Regions from separate parts of the Erwinia persicina genome, predicted to be linked through region 1. Evidence: predicted binding sites of a transcription regulator. Region 1 holds the regulator's gene; the other holds the start of a gene.
The links. Region 1 encodes CRP, which controls carbon source genes, mostly activating them, when cyclic AMP is high. Its sites were predicted from a motif close to ATGTGANNNNNNTCACAT; they were not measured.
Positions count from the first base shown of each region.

Region 2: deoC (deoxyribose-phosphate aldolase) is a predicted target of CRP. The motif match lies at 1,865-1,882, and genes of this name have one in related genera.

Region 1 covers NZ_CP082141.1:359,877-363,801, forward strand. The annotation lists gene K6L24_RS01540 (YccS/YhfK family putative transporter) at 1-1,135, opposite strand, end outside; gene crp (cAMP-activated global transcriptional regulator CRP) at 1,193-1,825, opposite strand; gene K6L24_RS01550 (OsmC family protein) at 2,193-2,600, shown strand; gene K6L24_RS01555 (amidohydrolase) at 2,848-3,925, shown strand, end outside.
Region 2 covers NZ_CP082141.1:3,926,770-3,930,694, reverse strand. The annotation lists gene K6L24_RS18175 (patatin-like phospholipase family protein) at 1-937, shown strand, start outside; gene K6L24_RS18170 (TatD family hydrolase) at 934-1,710, shown strand; gene deoC (deoxyribose-phosphate aldolase) at 1,983-2,762, shown strand; gene deoA (thymidine phosphorylase) at 2,869-3,925, shown strand, end outside.

The sequences.
Region 1 (3,925 bases):
AACTGGCAAAGGTGAGCATGACCGCATAGCGTGCAGCGGTGCGCAGGGCTGAGGATTTCAGCGACAGGTAGCTCTTCAGCGCCGGAAGCAGAGGAAGGCGACGCTGGCGGTCGGCCATCAGGTCACGGCGGTACAGCGGACGCTGAGTGCGCAGCACACGTGCGATGCGGCTGAAGTGGTAATAACAAAAGTGGCCGACGGGGTTGTCCGGGTGCTGACGAGCGATCTTTTCCAGTGCCTGAAGAGGCTTATCCATTGTAAAGCGCTCAGGATAACGATGATAAAGAATATCATCGGCCAGTACCCGCAGTCTGGCGGCAATGGTCTGTGCGTTCCAGCGGATCACCGCTTCGGCATGGCTTTTTTCCACCAGCTTTTGCACTTCTTCCGGCTGATGCAGGCTGACCGCAATATGTTCCTGCAGATCAAGCGCCACCTGGAATGCACGTGTCAGACGCTGGTAGTGGCTGTCCCGATTGGCGGACAACATATGCATCTGCTGATAGCAGGTGTTAATCAGATCGACGGCTTTCTGCTGGCGCGCCAGCAGTGGGGGCAGGGCAGTCTGTGGATCGGTAAGTCGGGTCAGCAGAGTGTATTTAGCTTCACAGTAGTCAGCCAGTTCGCGATACAGCAGGCTGAGGGTTTCACGCATCGGCTGCTCTTTCCACAGCCAGAACCAGAACCAGTTAAATGCCCCGTACCAGACGGTCCCCAAAATATATAACAGCGGCGGTTGCCACAACGGCATCCGCCCCGCCAGGCTGAGCGTGAAGATGGCGGCTATTAACGAAGCCGGCAGCAGGCGGCCATGAAGGGGGCTAATCTCACCCGTGACGCCCAGCACTAAGGCCATGATCAGCAGAATAACCGGCAACGGCACGCCCTCTAACCCGGCGTACTGGATCAGGAAGCTGCTGGAGGCGAACAGACACCCGCCGACGATGAGGCGTTTAAAGAAGCGTTTGTGGGGGGTATCCAGACCGGCGTTATTACAGCAGGCGGGCACTAAGGAGAAAAGCAGTCCGTTTTGCAGGTTGCCCAGCATCCAGCCGATCGCCACGGGTAAACACAGCACCAGCGTTTGTCTGAGCGCATAGTTAACTTCCGGGTGATAGATAATTCTCCGCCACATGAGCCACACCAAATAAAAACGGCGCGACAGGGCGTCGCGCCGTGGGTTCAGAGCCGGTTAACGTGTGCCGTATACAACGATGGTTTTACCATGTGCCGAGATCAGGTTCTGATCTTCCAGCATTTTCAGAATACGGCCTACGGTTTCACGGGAGCAGCCGACAATCTGGCCGATCTCCTGACGGGTGATTTTAATTTGCATGCCGTCCGGGTGCGTCATGGCATCGGGCTGTTTGGCCAGATTCAGTAACGTCTGGGCAATGCGTCCGGTGACATCCAGGAAAGCTAAATTACCCACTTTCTCTGACGTAACCTGCAGTCGACTCGCCATCTGTGAAGAGAGACGCATCAGAATGTCAGGATTCACCTGAATCAGCTGACGGAATTTTTTGTAAGAGATTTCAGCCACTTCACAGGCTGTTTTCGCACGTACCCATGCACTGCGTTCCTGACCTTCTTCAAAGAGGCCCAGTTCGCCAATAAAGTCGCCCTGGTTGAGGTAAGAGAGGATCATCTCTTTGCCTTCTTCATCCTTGATTAACACCGCTACAGAACCTTTAACGATGTAATAGAGGGTTTCCGCCTTTTCACCCTGATGTATCAGCGTGCTTTTGGATGGATATTTGTGAATATGGCAATGTGACAGGAACCATTCGAGTGTAGGGTCTGTTTGCGGTTTGCCGAGAACCATTCGCTGTTATCCTCTGTTTGTAATCGTGCCTAAATATACCCTCTATTCTGCGGGGGAGAAGTGCGTTACCGCTAACCTGCCGCGCGAAATATTTTAGGATATCAGGGGATGAGTCCCTGTCAGGCGTTGAAATATTCAAGCGTTCCCATAGGAATTATACGGGCCTCTGTTAAGAGCATGGCTCGTGCTGTCGTCCCGTTTTACTGTGCATTGTCTTGCCAGTAAATAATTGCAGCTTTGTTTGTAGCACAGCTTTACAAGGCTGTCTTCTGTTGTCTCGCTTCAGCATAGTTGGAAAAAGGCAGCGTTGCCGTTTTTATTGACACAGCGTACTCTGCGGTAACTGAATGAAATCGAGGATTTTGTTATGCAGGCACGTGTTAAATGGGTTGAAGGGCTGACATTTTTGGGAGAATCCTCATCGGGTCATCAGGTGTTGATGGACGGTAACTCCGGGGATAAAGCACCCAGCCCGATGGAGATGGTGCTGATGGCCGCCGGAGGCTGTAGCGCCATTGATGTGGTTTCTATTTTACAAAAAGGCCGTCATGACGTGGCTGATTGCGAAGTGAAGCTCACGTCGGAGCGCCGTGAAGATGCTCCGCGAATCTTCACGCACATTAATCTGCATTTTATTGTCAGCGGCAAAGCGCTGGGTGATAAAGCCGTCTCACGCGCCGTCGACCTTTCCGCAGAGAAATACTGTTCGGTGGCCATTATGTTGGGGCAGGGTGTCAAAATGAGTCACAGCTACGAGGTCATTGACCTCGCCTGACAGCATGTGACTGATGTCTGCGCGAGGGGCGTACAGTTCCCTCGCGTCACTCTTTTCCTCCCGCCATCTTCGCCAGCGGCACATCATGCTGAGCACGTCATCACGCGCATTTCACGCCACAGTCTGGTGAGGTGAGCGCAGTATATTTCATCCTGTTTACTGTCCTTCACGCTGATTTACCGGCGCAGTGACCGAAGGTCTGAATACTCCGGCCTGTCGTTCTATCGTTTCAACTAATCACGGAGTGATGATGAATACCAAGACGTTAATTCAGGATGTCACCGCAAAAGTGTTGCATTGGCGGCGTCATATCCACGCCCACCCGGAACTCTCTTTTCATGAACAGGGCACGGCCGACTATGTCGCTGCTGAACTGGAAAAGTTTGGTCCTCTGGCTATCAGCCGGCCCACCCCCAACAGTGTGCTGGCTGAACTTTCAGGCCCACACAGCGGGGAATGCATTGCTCTGCGGGCCGATATGGATGCCCTGCCCATTGAAGAGCTGAATCAGGAGCCGTTTACCTCGCGTCATCGCGGCGTGATGCATGCCTGCGGGCACGATGCGCATACGGCGATGCTGATGGGGGCTGCCTGGGTGTTATGCCAGCAGCAGGCGCAGATGGCAGGGAAGGTGCGATTCATCTTTCAGCATGCGGAAGAAGTGCCACCGGGGGGGGCCAGTGAGCTGGTAAAGCTCGGCGTGCTGGACGGAGTATCACAGATTTATGGTTTACACGTGTTTCCCACCCTGCCAACGGGGACGGTGGCGGTGAAAGAGGGCGTCTTCAGTGCCGCCTGTGACAATTTTGACCTGGTGTTACAGGGAAAGGGGGCGCATGCGGCGATGCCGCAGCAGAGTACGGACCCGCTGGTGTTGGGCGCGAGTGTGGTCGGGGCGTTGCAGCAAATCGTATCACGCCGGCTGGACGCGAACGATGGCGCGGTACTGACGGTGGCCAGCTTCCAGTGCGGGGACAGTTACAACGTTATCCCTGACAAAGCCCATCTGCGCGGTACGTTACGCACGCTCAGCCCCCACAACCGCAGTACGATCCCGCGCATGATGTCACAGCTGCTGGACGGGATGACGCAGGGGGTGGGGGCCAGCTATGTGCTTAAATGGACGCCCGGGTACACCACCGGCGTGAATCATCCGGATGCCTGCCGTATCGCGCGAGAGACCGTTATCGCCACCCAGGGAGAGAAGGCATTGCAGGTGATGACGACCCCGATGTTTGGCTGCGAGGATTTTTCTGCCTATCAACAGGTGATACCGGGCTGCTTCCTGTGGGTGGGATCGGGGGATCAGGAGAAAGGCACCTGCT
Region 2 (3,925 bases), 1.1 Mb from region 1:
CGCTGGTGTGCTGGACAGTTTCCAGCAGGCTCACTTTAATCCCTTTGATCTGATGCTCGGCACCTCTGCCGGGGCACAAAATCTGTCGGCTTTTGTCTGCGCCCAGCCAGGTTATGCCCGCCGCGTCATTACCCGTTACACCACCAGCAAACAGTTTTTCGATCCGCTGCGCTTTGTGCGCGGGGGGCATCTTATCGATCTCGACTGGCTGATAGATATTACCCGCAGGGAGTTTCCGCTGGCGATGGCGTCGGCTGACAAGCTGTTCTCCAGTGGGCGCGAGTTTTATATGTGCGCCTGTCGCAGCGATGACTATACCCCCGGCTACTTTTCGCCTACGCCGGACACCTGGCATGACATTATCAGAGCCTCCAGCGCGATACCGGGTTTTTACCGGCCGGGCGTGCTGCTGGATGGGGTCAGCTATCTTGACGGCGGGATCCGCGATGCCATCCCGGTCCGCGAGGCCGCCCGGCGCGGCGCGGAAACCATCGTGGTGATCCGCACGGTACCGTCGCAGATGACCTATACTCCTCAGTGGCTGAAACGCGTGGAACGCTGGCTGAGTGACGGAGCGCTGCAGCCGCTGATCAATATTATGCAGGTGCATGAAGAGAGCTACGGCGAGATCCAGCGCTTTATTGATAAGCCGCCGGGGAAACTGCGGATCATTGAAATTTACCCGCCCCGCCCGCTGGCCAGTTCGGCGCTCGGCAGCCGGATCGCTTCGCTGAATCAGGATTACCACCTGGGCAGGCGCTGCGGCCGTTATTTCCTTGCCACACTGGGGCAGTTCCTGAGCGAAGGCAGCAGCCTGACCCGCTTCCGTACGGTGGTGCCGCCCGCTGCTGTGGCCAATGAGTCTGACCGGCAGGGGATCCTGCCTGGTCCGCTGTCAGGCAATGATGTTGGCTTTGATAAAGGATCGCTGGCATGACGCTGCGCTTCGTTGATACCCACTGTCACTTTGATTTTGCCCCATTTGCCGGCGATGAAGCGGCCAGTATTGCCCGCGCCGCGGCGGCGGGAGTAGAGAAGATCATTGCCGTGGGGGTGTCGGCTTCGCGCTTTGAAGGTGTACTGGCGCTGGCAGAACAGTATCAGGCTGTTTACGCAGCACTGGGCGTGCATCCGATGGCGATTGCAGAGCACCAGCCGCAGGATCTGGTAACGCTGGAACAGCACCTGCAGCGCCGGCGCAATAAGCTGGTGGCCGTGGGTGAAATTGGCCTCGATCTCTATATCGATAATCCGCAGTTTGACCGCCAGCAGACGCTGCTGGACGCACAGCTGCGGCTGGCGCGTGAGTACGACCTGCCGGTGATCCTGCATTCGCGCCGCACGCATGACAAGCTGGTTCAGCATCTGCGGCGTATCGATCTGCCACGCCGTGGCGTGGTGCACGGTTTTGCCGGCAGTGAACAGCAGGCGCTGGCCTTCATCCGCGCCGGGTATGCCATCGGCGTGGGCGGAACCATCACCTACGAGCGCGCCAGCAAAACCCGCCGGGCGATATCCCGGCTGCCGCTGACGTCACTGTTACTGGAGACGGACTCACCCGATATGCCTTTGCAGGGATTCCAGGGGGAGCCTAACCGCCCTGAGCGGGTAAAAAATGTCTGGCAGACGCTGTGTGAACTGCGTGCTGAACCCCCACAACAGATTGCTGAAACGCTGCGTGAAAACACCCGCATCCTCTTTGGTCTTTGAACACACCCGACTTGCCTGATCCTGTCCGATCCCGTAATGTTATTATTATAACATTTTCCTCTGGCCCCACCTGGCTGTCCCTGCGCCAGCAGCGGCCATCAGAGGTGATTTAAATCACCTTTAATGTAATAATCATGAAACTGTCATCTTTTTATTGTGAGGATCGCCACAACATGCCGGGGATCCCGCTGTTATAATTCTAACATTACAGGGCATTTCAGGCTGCCAGCCTGGCGATCGTGCCCTGACTGATAACGATCTGGAGATAAACCATGTCCGATGTAAAAACTCAGGCGCTGCGTGCGCTGCAACTGATGGATTTGACCACCCTGAATGACGACGATACCGATGCAAAGGTCATCGCCCTGTGTCATCAGGCGAAATCCCCGGCGGGGAATACGGCGGCCATCTGTATTTACCCACGTTTTATCCCGATTGCACGTAAAACGCTGCGTGAACAGGGCACCCCCGATATTCGTATCGCCACGGTGACTAACTTCCCGCACGGCAATGATGATATTGCCATTGCGCTGGCCGAAACCCGCGCGGCCATTGCCTACGGCGCCGATGAGGTCGATGTGGTGTTCCCTTACCGGGCGCTGATTGCCGGCAATGAAACGGTCGGCTTCGAGCTGGTAAAAGCCTGTAAAACCGCTTGTGCTGAAGCCAACGTGCTGCTGAAAGTGATCATTGAAACCGGTGAGTTGAAAGAAGAAGCGCTGATCCGCAAAGCCTCAGAGATTGCGATTGATGCCGGCGCTGACTTTATCAAAACCTCTACCGGTAAAGTGCCGGTGAATGCCACCCCGGAAGTCGCGGAAATCATGATGCGCGTTATCGCTGAAAAAGGGGTGAAAGCGCAGGTCGGCTTTAAGCCTGCTGGCGGCGTCCGTACCGCTGACGATGCAGCGATCTACCTGAAGCTGGCCGATGATATTCTGGGCAGCGACTGGGCGGATGCGCGTCATTTCCGCTTTGGTGCCTCCAGCCTGCTCGCCAGCCTGCTGAATACCGCCGGTTTTAGTGGCGCGACCAGCGACAGCAAATATTAACAGGCGGGTGGGTTCGCCATGTTGAACCCGCGCCGGCCGCAGCTAAACGGGCTGTACTGATCACGCCCGTTTTGCACTTTAATTCATTGAAATACCGGGGGTTACCGTGTTCCTGCCACAAGAAATTATCCGTAAGAAACGTGATGGACTGGCGCTGAGTGAAGAAGAGATCCGCTTTTTTATCAACGGCGTGCGAGACAACACGGTATCTGAAGGGCAGATTGCTGCGCTGGCGATGACCATCTATTTCCACGATATGTCACTGCCAGAGCGTGTGGCCCTGACCATGGCGATGCGGGACTCCGGTTCGGTGCTGAACTGGAAGGCGCTTAACCTGAATGGCCCGGTGGTGGATAAACACTCCACCGGTGGCGTGGGGGATGTTACCTCCCTGATGCTGGGCCCGATGGTGGCAGCCTGCGGTGGCTTCGTGCCGATGATTTCCGGTCGTGGGCTGGGTCATACCGGCGGCACGCTGGACAAACTTGAGGCTATCCCCGGATTCGATATTTTCCCACAGGACGATCGTTTCCGTCAGATTATTAAAGACGTGGGTGTGGCCATTATCGGCCAGACCAGCTCACTGGCACCGGCGGATAAACGTTTTTACGCCACGCGTGATATTACCGCGACGGTGGACTCTATTCCGCTGATCACTGCGTCGATCCTCGCCAAGAAACTGGCGGAAGGACTGGATGCGCTGGTGATGGATGTCAAAGTGGGTTCAGGCGCCTTTATGCCGACTTTTGAACAGTCAGAAGCGCTGGCGCAGGCGATTGTCGGCGTAGCCAACGGGGCCGGATGCAAAACCACCGCGCTGCTGACCGACATGAATCAGGTGCTGGCCTCCAGCGCAGGTAATGCGCTTGAAGTCCGCGAGGCCGTTCAGTTCCTGACGGGGGCGTACCGCAACCCACGTCTGCTGGAAGTCACCCTCGCGCTGTGTAGTGAAATGCTGCTCTCCGGTGGTCTGGCTAAGAGTGATGAAGAGGCCAGGGCGAAACTTCAGGCCGTGCTGGACAACGGTCGTGCGGCTGAGGTGTTTGCCCGTATGGTTGCGGCGCAGAAGGGCCCGGCCGACTTTATCGAACGCATGGACAGCTATCTGCCAGCGCCGATGCTGAGTAAGGCCGTCTACGCCGACCGGGATGGCATCGTCAGCG